DNA from 3 places in the Lelliottia sp. GFLA7 genome. Region 2 is predicted to be linked to each of the others. Evidence: predicted binding sites of a transcription regulator. Region 2 holds the regulator's gene; each other region holds the start of a gene.
The links. The regulator CRP, encoded in region 2, controls carbon source genes, mostly activating them, when cyclic AMP is high. The targets are predictions, from matches to a motif close to ATGTGANNNNNNTCACAT.

Region 1: a site for CRP is predicted at 1,019-1,036, ahead of udp (uridine phosphorylase). Genes of this name have one in related genera too.
Region 3: a site for CRP is predicted at 2,062-2,079, ahead of azuC (stress response protein AzuC). Genes of this name have one in related genera too.

What each region holds. Positions count from the first base shown of each region.
Region 1 is NZ_JBWLAQ010000013.1:17,843-22,854, forward strand. Features, by position in the region: gene udp (uridine phosphorylase) at 134-895, opposite strand; gene AC07RN_RS20265 (dienelactone hydrolase family protein) at 1,145-1,951, shown strand; gene AC07RN_RS20270 (beta-glucoside-specific PTS transporter subunit IIABC) at 2,131-3,942, shown strand; gene AC07RN_RS20275 (glycoside hydrolase family 1 protein) at 3,942-5,012, shown strand, end outside.
Region 2 is NZ_JBWLAQ010000008.1:59,042-64,053, reverse strand. Features, by position in the region: gene mdcA (malonate decarboxylase subunit alpha) at 1-87, opposite strand, end outside; gene AC07RN_RS17995 (hydrolase) at 368-1,390, shown strand; gene AC07RN_RS17990 (YheU family protein) at 1,387-1,605, shown strand; gene AC07RN_RS17985 (phosphoribulokinase) at 1,636-2,505, shown strand; gene AC07RN_RS17980 (OsmC family protein) at 2,551-2,955, opposite strand; gene crp (cAMP-activated global transcriptional regulator CRP) at 3,265-3,897, shown strand; gene AC07RN_RS17970 (YccS/YhfK family putative transporter) at 3,955-5,012, shown strand, end outside.
Region 3 is NZ_JBWLAQ010000002.1:362,313-367,324, forward strand. Features, by position in the region: gene AC07RN_RS07220 (anaerobic C4-dicarboxylate transporter) at 114-1,457, shown strand; gene AC07RN_RS07225 (DUF2766 family protein) at 1,538-1,789, opposite strand; gene azuC (stress response protein AzuC) at 1,897-1,980, opposite strand; gene AC07RN_RS07235 (MFS transporter) at 2,194-3,615, shown strand; gene AC07RN_RS07240 (RpiB/LacA/LacB family sugar-phosphate isomerase) at 3,673-4,311, opposite strand; gene AC07RN_RS07245 (HD domain-containing phosphohydrolase) at 4,930-5,012, shown strand, end outside.

The DNA.
Region 1 (5,012 bases), on a different contig from region 2:
CCCCTGCATCAAACCATTACCCGCACAAAATAGAATTGTGCTGTATAAACGTCCAGTTTGAAAGGGGTTTCCTGCGAGGCGCTACGCAAAAAGAAAAGGCCGAACGCGTCGGCCTTTTATCTGAAAGGGGAAACTAGATTAGGCGGCGAGCCGCTTCAACCACGATTTTCACCGCATGGCTTTCGGTTTTCTTCATGGTTTCTGCATTTGGAATTTCTTGCTGGGTGCGGTTAACGATAACACCCGCCACCATACCGGCACGCAGACCCTGGCTTGCGCACATGGTCAGCAGCGTTGCAGATTCCATTTCGTAGTTCATTACGCCCATGGACTGCCATTCTTCCATCGAACCCTTGAAGCGGTTCACTACGCGACCGGAGAAGGTGTCGTAACGCTCCTGGCCTGGGTAGAAGGTATCAGAAGAGGCGGTCACGCCGATGTGGGTCGTTGCGCCCACGGATTTCGCGGCTTCAACCAGTGCAGTGGTACATTCAAAGTCCGCTACAGCTGGATATTCCATTGGCGCAAAGTGCAGACTTGCACCGTCCAGACGCACAGAAGCCGTGGTCACCAGCACGTCGCCGACGTTGATGTGCGGCTGAATAGCGCCAGTTGTCCCGATACGCAGGAAAGTACGAATGCCCAGCTGCGCCAGTTCTTCAACAGCGATAGAAGTAGACGGGCCGCCGATACCGGTCGAACACACGATAACCGCTTTGCCATCCAGCTCAGCACGCCAGGTGGTGAATTCGCGATGCGCAGCCAGCTTGACCGGCTTATCCATCAGCGCGGCGATCTTTTCCACACGCTCAGGATCGCCAGGGACGATAGCCAGCGTAGCCCCTTGTAAATCGTTTTTAGTGAGGCCGAGATGAAAAACATCAGACTTAGACATAGGTGACTCCTCTGTGGGTCGGGTTGTCAGAAGAAGTAAAACGGTACTTTACAGAAGCACCGGGTACATTTTCGTGACAGACCTCACCACGAATGAAAATGATTGCAGTTAATTACCATAAAATAGTGACATGCATCACACTAACAAGTTATATCGTTTACTACTGCACAAAAGATAGCCCGTTTCGGGCACTGTGAATTGTTAACTTGAGGTCTATATTTATTTGCACCAACGGGTACGGAGAATACCATGACTCAAAAAACGAATTTTGCACCTGCCGCCGCCCCTCTCGCGTCAACCATTGTTTCAACGTCTGAAGACGCCATCACGGCAGGCGAAACCTCGATCCCTTCGCAGGGTGAAAACATGCCCGCGTATCACGCGCGTCCAAAGGATGCGGACGGGCCTTTGCCGATTGTCATTGTGGTTCAGGAGATTTTTGGCGTTCACGAACATATTCGGGACGTCTGCCGTCGCCTGGCGCTGGAGGGTTATCTGGCCGTCGCGCCGGAGCTGTACTTCCGTCAGGGCGACCCCAATGAATACGGTGATATCCCCACGCTGTTCAGCAATCTGGTCAGCAAAGTACCGGATGCGCAGGTACTGGCCGATCTCGATCATGTCGCCAGTTGGGCGGCGCGTAACGGCGGCGATGCGCATCGATTAATGGTCACGGGATTCTGCTGGGGCGGACGTATCACCTGGCTCTACGCCGCGCACAATCCGCAGCTGAAAGCCGCCGTGGCCTGGTACGGCAAGCTGGTTGGCGAAAAAACGCTGAATTCACCCAAGCACCCGGTGGATATCGCGGTCGATCTCAACGCGCCCGTTCTTGGCCTTTACGGTGGCGAAGACACGGGGATTTCGCTGGAGAGCGTGGAGACCATGCGTCAGGCGCTGCGTGCCGCGAATGCCAAAGCAGAAATCGTGGTTTATCCGGAGGCTGGACATGCGTTTAATGCTGATTATCGCCCAAGCTATCACGAAGAGTCTGCCAAAGACGGCTGGCAGCGAATGCTGGCGTGGTTCCGGCTGTATGGCGCGAAAAAGGGTTAAGCCGCTCACAATTTAGCGCACGAAGCACAACGGTTGTTTGACTTTTAAACAGCTTTTGGCCGATATAAAAAGTACAGGCGTGTTACTACGTTCCGTAGGCAAGACCTGAAGCCCATTTCTCCTCCCCAGGAGAAATGGGCTTCAGGTCTTTTTTTTTGCTCTGGAGACAGGGGCCAGACATGAATCATTTGCAGACAGCACTGGACGTCATCGCCCATGTGGGTGGCGCTGAGAATATCGAACATATCGAACATTGCTCTACCCGTTTGCGGTTGAGCCTGTATGACAACAGCAAAGTGAATGAAACCGCGCTGGCGAAAATTGACGGCGTGCTGGGCGTGCGCGTCAACGTACAGTGCCAGGTGATTATCGGACATGAAGTGGTTCAGGTTTTTGAGGCGGTGCGTTCTCTGGTCGGCACGACGCAGGGAAGTGCCCACCCACACGCCAATAAACCCAACCGCTGGGCGCAAGCCGTTGATTTTGTGATCAGCGTTTTCCAGCCTTTGGTTCCCGCCATTGCTGGCGGCGGCGTACTGAAATCACTGCTGCTGTTGTTGGATGTCGTGGGCTGGCTCAGCCGCGACAGCTCCACGTACAAAGTGCTGGATAATATCGGCTCTGCCCCACTCTATTTCCTGCCAATCCTGGTGGCTATCACCACCGCAACCAAGCTCAAGGTCAACGTGCTGGTTGCCGTCTCTGCCGTTGCGGTTATGGTATTACCGGCGATGACCAAACAGCTGGCCGATGGCGCAGAATTCATGTCGTTCGATCTGCGCAACGTGGCCTACGCCTCGCAGGTTTTCCCGGCCATTCTGTGCGTGCTGTTTTATGCCCAGACGGAAAAGTTCTTCAACCGTTACTCACCCGGCGCGCTGCGCATTTTCCTTTCACCAATGCTGTCGTTGCTGGTCACCGTTCCCGTCACGCTGCTGATTTTGGGGCCTTTGGGCTATGAACTCGGCGCAGGCCTGGCAACGGTGATTCTGTGGCTTTACGGGAAATTAGGGTTTGTGGCGACAGGATTACTCGCCGCCGCCCTGCCGTTTATGGTCGCATCCGGAATGCACAAACCGATGCTGCCCTACGCCGTGGCATCCATGAGCCAGTTTGGCCGCGAATTGCTGTATCTCCCCGCGTCGCTGGCGCACAACATTGCGGAATCGGGCGCGTGCCTGGCCATTGCGCTGAAAAGCAAAGACAAAGTGCTGAAATCGACCGCGTTTTCGGCGGGCATTTCCGCGCTATTTGGCATTACGGAACCCGCACTTTACGGCGTCACGCTGCTGAATAAAAAAGCGCTCTACAGCGTGATCCTCGGTAGCATCGTGGGGGGCGCTTTTATCGGCTGGATGGCGGTTGAAGCCTTTGCGATTGTAGGGCCAGGCCTCGCCAGTATCTCCATGTTCGTCTCGCCAGATAACCCACTGAATATCCTGTGGGCGTTTGCCGGTGCGGGTCTGTCATTCGCCATCGCCTTTATCAGCGCCCTGCTGTTGTGGCGCGACAAAGTGACTGAGCAAACCGAAGAATTGACGTTCACCCGTCCGATAGAAGGGCAAATCATTGCGCTGGAAAACGTGAATGACGATGTTTTCTCGCGCAAAATCATGGGTGACGGTATCGCGATTGTCCCTTCTCAGGGCGTGCTGCGCGCCCCGGCGGACGGCACCATCGTTAACGTGTTTGAGAGCGGCCACGCGCTGAGTCTCCTCACCGACGCGGGCGTGGAACTGATTTTCCATATCGGGATCGACACCATCAAGCTGCAAGGCGAAGGGTTTTCCCCAAAAGTGCAGGAAGGCCAACACGTCAAAAGCGGCGAAACGCTGATTGAATTTTCTCTTGATACCCTCACCGCAGCAGGTCTCGATCCGGTGGTGATAATGGTGGTCACTAACGGCGAACGTTTCTCGCTCACGCCACAAAGCCACGACGACAACAATCCAAATCCTCACATCATCATGACGCTAAAGGAGTCCGTGTAATGGATAAATCCCTCCCGTTTCCGAAAGGTTTTTTATGGGGCGGCGCAATTGCCGCTAATCAGGCCGAAGGGGCCTGGAACGTTGATGGCAAAGGACCGTCGGTGGCGGATGCCATCACCTGGAAACCCAATCTGTCGCTGAAAGATTATGACGGCCACATGGCGCTGACGGATGAAAATATTCAGGATGCGTTTGAAGGCAAAAACGACACACTTTACCCGAAACGTCGTGGCATCGATTTCTATCACCACTATAAAGACGATATCGCGCTGTTTGCCGAGATGGGCTTTAAAGTGCTGCGCGTGTCCATTGCCTGGTCACGTATTTTCCCGGACGGCGAAGACGCGGCGCCGAATGAAGCGGGCCTGCAATTTTACGAAGAGATGTTCCGTGAACTGCGTCGCCATCACATCGAGCCGCTGGTGACGCTTTCTCACTACGAAATGCCGCTGGCGCTGAGTGAGCGATATAACGGCTGGGTGCACCGCAACGTGGTGGACGCGTTCGTGCGCTTCAGCAATGTCTGCTTCGACCGATATAAAGATCTGGTGCGCTACTGGCTCACGTTTAACGAAATCGACAGCATCCACCGCCACCCGTTTACCACCGCCGGTATCCGCGAGGAGAAAAGCGCGCCGGGCAAAGCGAAACAGGATATTTATCAGGGGCTGCATCATCAGTTTGTCGCCTCGGCGCTGGTCACCCGTGACTGCCACGCCAAAATCCCTGGCAGCCAGGTCGGGTGTATGCTGACCAAACTCACCACCTATCCGCACAGCTGCCGCCCGGAAGACGTCGAGGCGACGCTGAAAAAGAATCTCGAAAACTATTTCTATGCGGATGTGCAGGTCTTCGGGGAATATCCGCCGCTGATCCTGCGCGATCTGGCGAGCCGCGATATTCAGATTGAAATGCAAGCCGACGATCAGCGTATTTTAAAAGATCATACCGTCGATTTCGTCTCGTTCAGTTACTACATGTCGCTGACCGAATCGACGCAGCCGGACGTTGAACGCATCCCGGGTAACACCATTCTTGGGGTGAAAAACCCGTATCTGCCTGCGTCTGAT
Region 2 (5,012 bases):
GCCCTGCACCGGAATGGAAGCCAGACGGCGCGCTTTCTCTGTGCGGCGTGAGTTCCAGACCCGGGGTGGAGTTTGCCCAGATAACATTATTAACCTCCTGATTCAGCACATCATTTTGATTTGCTTAACGCTGAGTAAAGTGTGCGCTCTGGTGAGAAAGGCATCAATTAAGCGTAGAGGTGAATCATTAGCCTGAGAGTAATAATCAGAATGAATATATATGATCAAGATCAGATAATGTTTCGGAAAAAAACGCTAGCTCAGGCAGGAATTAGCTGAATCGGAGGTCAACACCGCCTCATTTTCGTAAACAGGATCCGCTTCGGCAGGTATAGTTAAGGCTGACAAGAGTGAACATCGCATCGTTATGACCCAAATTATTCCATCAGACTTTGATATCGCGTGTGAAGAGAGCGCCGAATTCGTACCAATGCGCGGCGTCGCTAACCCGCATCTGCAAACCATGCTGCCACGGCTCCTGCGCCGTAAACTGCAATTTGACCCGCACTGGCAGCGCCTCGACCTGCCGGACGGCGATTTCGTCGATTTAGCGTGGAGCGAAGATCCCGACCAGGCCAGGCATAAACCCCGGCTGGTGGTGTTCCACGGGCTGGAAGGCAGCCTGCACAGCCCGTATGCGCACGGCCTGATCCACGCGGCAAAAGCGCGCGGCTGGCTCGGTGTGGTGATGCATTTTCGCGGATGCAGTGGTGAGCCAAACCGTCGCGAGCGGATTTATCATTCCGGCGAAACAGAAGACGGCACCTGGTTTTTATACTGGTTGGCGAAGACTTACGGCGCGGCCCCTACCGCAGCGGTAGGCTATTCGCTGGGTGGCAATATGCTGGCCTGCCTGCTGGCAAAAGAGAGTAACGCCGTGCCGCTGGACGCGGCGGTGATCGTCTCCGCGCCGTTTATGCTGGAGCAGTGCAGCTATCATATGGAAAAGGGCTTTTCGCGCGTGTATCAGCGCTATCTGCTGAATTTGCTGAAAGCCAACGCGGCACGCAAATTGAAAGCCTATCCCGACACGCTGCCAATCAACCTGCAACAGCTCAAGCGCATGCGCCGTTTGCGGGAGTTTGACGATCTGATCACCTCGAAGATCCACGGTTTTGCTGACGCACTAGACTATTATCGTCAGTGTAGCGCCATGCCGTTGCTGAATCAGATAACCAAACCGACGCTGATCATCCATGCGAAAGACGATCCCTTTATGGATCACCATTCGATTCCGGCACCGGGATATTTGCCCGCAAACGTGCAGTATCAGCTGACCGAACATGGCGGCCACGTTGGTTTTATCGGCGGTACGTTACGGCGTCCGAAAATGTGGCTGGAAACGCGTATCCCCGACTGGTTAACCCCCTGGCTGGAAAAAACACGATGATGATTCCCTGGCAAGATCTGGCTCCCGAAACGCTGGACAGCCTGATTGAAAGCTTTGTATTACGCGAAGGCACCGATTATGGTGAACATGAACGCTCGCTTGAACAAAAGGTCGCCGATGTGAAACGGCAGCTACAAAATGGCGAGATATTGCTGGTGTGGTCTGAACTGCACGAAACCGTCAACATCATGCCGCGCAATCAGTTTCGCGGCTGATCGCTTCATCATTCCAGTCAGGGAGTTGCTATGTCAGCCAGACATCCGGTTATTGCCGTTACGGGTTCAAGTGGTGCGGGAACCACGACCACCAGCCTCGCGTTTCGTAAGATTTTCGCGCAGCTCAACCTGCGTGCCGCCGAGGTAGAAGGCGACAGTTTTCATCGCTATACCCGCCCTGAAATGGACATGGCGATCCGCAAGGCGCGCGATCTCGGCAAACACATCAGCTACTTCGGGCCAGACGCCAACGACTTCGGTTTGCTGGAACAAACCTTTGCCGAGTACGGCCATACGGGCACAGGGCAATCGCGTAAATATCTGCATACCTATGACGAAGCCGTGCCGTGGAACCAGGTGCCGGGCACATTTACGCCGTGGCAGCCGCTTCCGGAACCAACCGATGTGCTGTTTTACGAAGGATTGCATGGCGGCGTGGTAACGCCGCAACAGGATGTGGCGCGGCATGTCGATCTGTTGGTCGGCGTGGTGCCTATCGTCAACCTGGAGTGGATCCAGAAACTCACCCGCGACACCAGCGAGCGCGGCCACTCGCGTGAGGCAGTCATGGATTCAGTGGTACGCTCAATGGAAGATTATATTAACTTCCTGACGCCGCAGTTTTCGCGCACGCACATCAACTTCCAGCGCGTGCCTACAGTGGACACGTCAAATCCCTTCGCCGCCAAAACGATTCCGTCGCTCGACGAAAGCTTTGTGGTGATTCACTTCCGTAATCTGGAAGATATTGATTATCCGTGGCTGCTGGCAATGCTGCAGGGGTCGTTTATTTCGCACATAAATACGCTGGTCGTGCCGGGCGGGAAAATGGGACTGGCGATGGAGCTGATCATGATGCCGCTGGTGCAACGGCTGATGGAAGGCAAAAAGATCGAATGATCTTATTCCCTCTCCTCATGGGAGAGGGCTAAATCTCGTCAACGCTTACGCTTCAATCACTTCATACGAATGCGTGATTTTCACCGCTTTTTCCAGCATCAACGCGACCGAGCAGTACTTCTCCGCAGAAAGATCCACCGCACGGGAAACCGCGGCATCTTTCAGCGCTTTGCCGGTCACAATGAAGTGCAGATTGATGTGCGTAAACAGACGCGGCGCTTCTTCGCGACGCTCTGATGTCAGCTTCACTTCGCAATCGGTGACGTCATGACGCCCTTTTTGCAGAATCGAGACCACGTCGATGGCACTGCATCCACCCGCCGCGATCAGCACCACTTCCATCGGACTTGGCGCTTTATCGCCGGAGTTGCCATCCATCAAAATCTGGTGTCCTGAAGCGGATTCGCCGAGGAACGTTAAACCTTCAACCCATTTCACACGCGCTTGCATTTTATTCACTCCGACGTTGCATTTTTCCGGACAGATTACCCGTGCGTTACAATTCTCGCAACGGAAGTCGACCTGCGTCATGCTGAAGCGAGACACCAGGAGACACGCGGCAAAAGCTATGCTAAAACACTCTGGATGCTACAGTAATACATTGACGTTACACATGTATGCAGAGGACATCAAACATTACAGGCTGCAAACATTTATGACAGCCTAATTCCCAGGTACGGGGAAGAATTCGATTGCAACCCCAGAGTCAGGATGCGATTTATGACTCTGGTGACAGCTTATAACAGAGGATAACAGCGCATGGTGCTTGGCAAACCGCAAACAGACCCGACTCTCGAATGGTTCTTGTCTCATTGCCATATTCATAAGTACCCATCGAAGAGCACGCTGATTCACCAGGGTGAAAAAGCGGAAACGTTGTATTACATCGTCAAAGGCTCGGTGGCAGTGCTTATTAAAGATGAAGAAGGAAAAGAGATGATCCTTTCTTATCTGAACCAGGGCGATTTCATCGGCGAACTGGGCCTGTTTGAAGAAGGCCAGGAACGTAGCGCCTGGGTACGTGCAAAATCGGCCTGTGAAGTGGCTGAGATCTCCTACAAAAAATTCCGTCAGTTGATTCAGGTTAACCCGGATATTCTGTTGCGCCTGTCTTCGCAGATGGCTCGCCGCCTGCAAATCACCTCCGAGAAAGTGGGTAACCTCGCCTTCCTGGATGTGACCGGCCGCATCGCGCAAACGCTGTTGAACCTGGCGAAACAGCCTGACGCTATGACTCACCCTGACGGCATGCAAATTAAAATTACCCGTCAGGAAATTGGTCAGATCGTCGGTTGCTCCCGTGAAACCGTTGGCCGTATCCTGAAAATGCTGGAAGATCAGAACCTGATCTCCGCCCACGGTAAAACTATCGTGGTTTACGGAACGCGTTAATTCCGGTCGAACGGCGTGCCATCGCAAGGTGTCACGCCGTTTTTGTCTCTGGCATCTATGTGGCGCAGGCTGATCTATCACCCGGAAGTTAACTACGCACTTCGGCAAACGCTGGTGTTATGTCTCCCCGTGGCCGTCGGTTTGATTCTGGGTCACCTGCAACACGGTCTGCTTTTTTCCCTCGTCCCTGCCTGCTGTAACATTGCCGGTCTCGATACGCCGCATAAACGCTTTTTCAAACGCCTGATTATTGGCGGATCGCTGTTTGCCGGATGTAGCCTGGCAGTACAGCTTTTGCTGGCGCGCGATATCCCCTTGCCGCTGATTTTAACCGTGCTGGCACTCACGCTCGGCGTGACGGCGGAAATCAGTTCTCTGCATGCCCGATTGCTCCCCGCTTCGCTAATTGCCTCGATTTTCACCCTCAGCCTCGCCGGGAATATGCCCGTCTGGGAACCGCTGCTGATCTACGCGTTTGGCACGCTATGGTACGGATTATTCAACTGGTTCTGGTTTTGGATGTGGCGCGAGCAGCCTTTGCGCGAATCCTTAAGCCTGCTCTACGTTCAGCTCGCTGATTACTGCGAAGCAAAATACACCCTGCTGACGCAGCATACCGACCCGGAAAAGGCGCTGCCGCCGCTGCTGACGCGTCAGCAAAAAGTGGTCGATTTAATCAGCCAGTGTTATCAACAGTTGCACATGCTGGCGGCCAATAAAAATCATGAATACAAACGGCTGCTGCGCACGTTTCAGGTAGGGCTGGATCTCCAGGAACATATCTCCGTCAGCCTGCATCATCCGCAGGAAGTGCAAAAACTGGTGGAGCGTAGCCATGCCGAAGCGGTGATCCGCTGGAATGCCCAGACGGTCGCGGCGCGTCTGCGCGTGCTGGCTGACGATATTCTTTATCACCGCTATCCCACGCGCTTTACCATGGATAAGCCATTAGGCGCGCTGGAGAAAATCGCCCGTCAGCATCCGGATAACCCGGTCGGGCAGTTCTGCGCATGGCATTTCAGCCGCATCGCACGCGTGCTGCGCACCCAACGTCCGCTCTATTCCCGTGACCTGATGGCGGATAAGCAGAAACGGCTGCCGCTACTGCCAGCGCT
Region 3 (5,012 bases), on a different contig from region 2:
TTACCAACTCATTGCTTTTATTGAAATTTAACAAATCTGATCTGGCTCCCAGCCAATACCCATACAAAATGAAATGATTTAGTCAATTTCATTATTATTGACGAGGGAGCTTCATGATCACCATCGAGTTTGTAGTCATCATTCTTTGCCTGCTGGTTGGAACACGGTTTGGCGGCATGGGGCTTGGGCTGATAAGCGGCATCGGCCTGTTCATTTTAACCTTTATTTTTGGATTGCAACCCGGCAAACCGCCTGTTGACGTGATGCTCACGATTCTGGCGGTGATTGGTTGCGCGGCGACGTTACAAACTGCTGGCGGGTTGAACGTGATGATGCAGTTTGCCGAGCGCCTGCTGAGGCGCCATCCGCAGCACATTACCCTCCTCGCTCCTTTCACCACCTGGATGCTGACTTTCCTGTGCGGTACGGGACACGTGGTCTATACCATGTTTCCAATTATCGCTGATATCGCGCTAAAAAAAGGGATTCGTCCGGAACGTCCTATGGCGGTGGCATCTATCGCTTCACAGATGGCGATTACCGCCTCGCCCGTTTCTGTTGCAGTGGTGTCGTTGGTTTCCATCATTGGTGCCCAGCACGGAATTGGACAGGCGTGGGGGATTCTTGAGATCCTGGCCATTTCCGTTCCCGCCTCGCTTTTTGGGGTAATGATCGCCGCACTCTGGAGCCTACGTCGCGGGAAAGATCTGGCTGATGACGTGGAGTTTCAGGAAAAGATAAAAGATCCCAAACAGCGCGAGTTTATCTTCGGCAGTACTGAAACCTTAATGAATCAACGCTTCCCTAGAGAATCTTACTGGTCCACGTGGATTTTCTTTGCCGGGATAGCCGTCGTGGTCCTGCTGGGTGCACTTCCAGACTTACGTCCCGCTTTTGAAATTAAAGGGAAAATGACGGCATTGTCGATGAATCTGGTGATTCAAATGATGATGCTGATTGCAGGGGCCGTTATGCTGATGGTGTGTAAGGTCAATGCCTCTGCCATTTCGAACGGTGCGGTGTTTAAAGCCGGTATGGTGGCGATTTTCTCGGTATTCGGTGTTGCCTGGATGAGTGATACATTTTTCCAGGCCCACCTCGACGAGCTGAAAATGGCGCTGGAAGGAGTGGTGAAAAGCCACCCGTGGACCTACGCCATCGTGCTGTTTTTGGTTTCTAAGCTGGTGAACAGCCAGGCTGCCGCGTTGACGGCGGTCGCTCCGATGGGGTTGATGTTAGGCATCGAACCCAAAATGCTGATTGCCTTCTTCCCGGCATCGTACGGCTACTTTGTCCTACCAACTTACCCGAGTGATTTGGCATGTATCGGCTTTGACCGGTCCGGAACCACGCGCATCGGTAAATTTATCATCAACCACAGCTTTATTTTACCGGGTCTGATCGGCGTCAGCTGCGCCTGTGCAGCAAGCTATCTGCTGGTACAAACCTTCTTTTAACCTGCCAACAGGGCGACGTTCTCCGTCGCCCTCTGCGTTTTTTATCAAAAACCTTTCTAATTTCAAAACATCGGTTTATTTTAGTGCGACTCACCCTGCGGTGTGAATTTGAGTTCGATTAACGCGATAGCTTTTTGGATTGCGCGAAGCGTAACCGGATCCGCTGCAGCAGGATGGCTGGTGAAATCGATGTTTTTCAGTTGGGTGGACATTTTTTCACGCACTTCGATGGGTGCGATAATGTCTAATACATCAAGGATTTGTTTGATAACCAACTGGCACGCGACGACGTCAGATACCAGTTCCTGATCGGCGCTCAGATTTTGAGACATAGGGTGCTCCTTTAATAAAGAGCGCCATAGTAGCAAAACGCCAGCCCTTTCATCTTGCCTCTCGTCGATCGCAGACATAAAAAAACCTGCCGAAGCAGGTTTTTTCATCAGAACATTGCGCCTGGCGGTACGTCTTTAAACGTATTGCAGTAGTTGGCCCACATGCTTTTCAGGATTTTGCGCAGTTTCATGGTCATGCTCCGGTAATTTGTTATGCAGGTGTAATTCTCCATTCGCATATAATATGACCAGAGTCACAAAAATCAATGATTATGTGATGTACATCACAGTTAACAAACCAACAATGCTGCCAGGTTGTTAATAAAAACACCGACAAATCCGTGAGTTAGCACCTTATAAGTTCCAGTAAATTTTTATAATTTTTTTGATACGGCAAGGTAAAGATGACAGAAAATATCAGCGAGAAGCAGAGCCGGGGGATATCCCCAGCGGCACTTTTAGTCGCCGGCGCGTTCTTTATGGAGTTTCTCGACGGAACCGTGATTGCGACTGCCCTTCCGGATATGGCGAAGAGTTTTGGCGTTGAGGCGGTAGAGTTAAACATCGGTATCAGCGCTTATCTCATCACGCTTGCGGTCCTGATCCCCGCCAGCGGATGGATTGCCGATCGCTTTGGCGCTCGAAAGGTGTTTGCGGTTGCGCTGGCCATCTTTACGCTGGCATCGGTATTTTGCGGCTTATCAACAACCGTCGATCAGTTTGTCGCCATGCGCATATTACAAGGCATGGGTGGCGCTCTGATGGTGCCCGTGGGGAGACTGGCCGTCCTGCGCACCACACCGAAGCATCTGCTGATTACCGCTATCGCAACGTTAACTTGGCCTGCTCTGGTTGCGCCGATAATCGGGCCACCGCTCGGCGGATTTATTACCAGCTACGCCGACTGGCGCTGGATCTTCTTTATTAATGTCCCGCTTGGGATCATCGCGATTATTCTGGCGCTGCGTATTATTCCGGATTTGCATGAAGATGCCCGCCGCCCGTTTGACCTGCCAGGATTTATTGCAACGACCATCGCCATGGTGAGTCTGGTGTACGCGATGGAGTCAATGGGCGCTCAGCAGACGGATAGCGTTGTGACAATTGCGCTTTTGGCTATCGGTTGCGTAACGTTATTTTACGCTTTGCGCCATTTCCAACGCGCCAATTGGCCAATGATTCGCCTGGACGCCATGCAGGTACCCACTTTTCGGGTGACGATGTACGGCGGTTCCCTGTTTCGTGCCTCTATTAGTGCCGTTCCCTTCCTGCTACCGCTGATGTTTCAGGTCGGCTTTGGTATGGATGCGTTTCACTCTGGCCTGCTGGTACTGGCCGTTTTCGTCGGTAACCTGACCATCAAACCCGCGACAACGCCGCTCATCCGCCGCCTGGGTTTTCGGAAATTGCTGCTGATCAATGGTGCATTGAACGTTCTGTCGCTGTTGGCCTGCGCACTGATTACACCGCAAACGCCTGTCTGGCTTACCTTGCTGATCCTGTATCTGGGCGGAGTCTTCCGTTCCATTCAGTTTACCGCCGTCAGCACACTGGCCTTTTCTGACGTGCCTTCCGCGCAGATGAGTTACGCCAACACCCTGTTTTCGACGGCCACGCAGCTCGCCGTGGGGCTGGGAATTACGTTGGGGGCAATTGGGATACGCATTGGTGAGAAAGTGAGTCATGCGCTAGGTATGGCTGCGATCCCCGGTCTGAGCTTCCGGCTGGCCTTTGTCGCTATCGCCATCATCTGTCTGGTCGGAATGTTTGATACGCTGAGTCTGACCAAAGATGCAGGCAGCGCGGTCTCGAAAAAAAGAGAATAAAAAAAGCCAGCGCGATGCTGGCTTTTCGACTTATCGACTTATCGACTTATCGTAAGATTAGCCGACGATACCGCGAACAAAGGCTTCAATCTCTTCGTCCTGGCAGTTTTCAAAGAAGCACTGCTGGAAGCGCTGACCTGACACGGCGGTTTTCACCAGTTCCGGGTCGATTGCACGCAGCGTATCCAGATAGTTGTCCTTCACTACCGCGGCTTTAACCTGATTCAGGATACCGGCATTACGGACCTGCGGCTCTTTACGCTCTGGTGGGTAGCCTTCACCTTTACGGCCAGTGAATGCTTTTTCAAAGATAAAGCGCACGTTCAATTCCGCGCCCCAACCGAAGCCTTTGGCAAATGGCAGCGCCAGTGCGTTACCGTTGTTGATCTGGGCAAACAGGAAGGCGTCAGCCGGATCGATACAGTAGCCGCAGTTCACGCCAGGATGGATGTTCAGAGACATCAACGCGCCCTGGCCGGTGCCGCAGCCGGTCACGACGAAATCAACAGCCTTAGAGTTGATCAGAATGCTGGCCATGATACCCAAGTGGATGTACGTCAGGTGATGATCGTTCTCATCGCTCATCCCAACGTTAAACACCGGGAAGCCTTTTTCATCGGCTACCGCTTTCAATTCATTAAGAATAATGGCGTTTTTTGCCGCCTGGCTGTTTTCCATCATCAGTGCAATTTTCATTCTTTATCTCCTGAATGCGATGCGGGTTTTCCCGCCACAGATAGCTCGTCCACTCAACTCTACTATCTGGCAAACATACTTTCAAATTAACTGAAAAAATGTTTTAAAAAATTAAGGCAACTTCACACATTTCTGTTTTGCCGTTGAAATTTGTGCGCCCGCATAAACTGAAGAAATTTTCACTCGCGGATCCGGCAGTTAGCTAGACTGCATTTAAAAGACAATAAAATCCTTTGGGGAATATTTGTAAATATGCGCCGCCACAAGCCTCGCATCACATGGCTAATCGGGTTAGTTATACTTTATGTCCTACTCTGGGCAAGAATATCTTTTGCACAACCCACACCTGATTCAACCCCCGTTCCCGTCTGGATTTATAACGCCGACAGTTTCGAATTCTGGCGCACTCCTCAGGGTGAATTACAGGGTTTCTACCCCGAACTCGTGCGCGCGATTAACCTCAAATATGACACACATCTGGAACTCAGGCCGGTCGGTGGGCCTGAAATCGGACAGCGTTTTAATGCCGATAGCTACGGAGTGTATGCCGGAGTCCTGCGAACAGAGTCGAGGGCACGCACCAAAATCCTCTCATCACAGCTTTTTATCAACGAGGTGGTGGCTGCAAGCCCATCGATGTCGGTGAATACAGCGGAAGAGTTGACGAACGCGCGCGTTCTGTTTCGCCAGAATGATGCCAC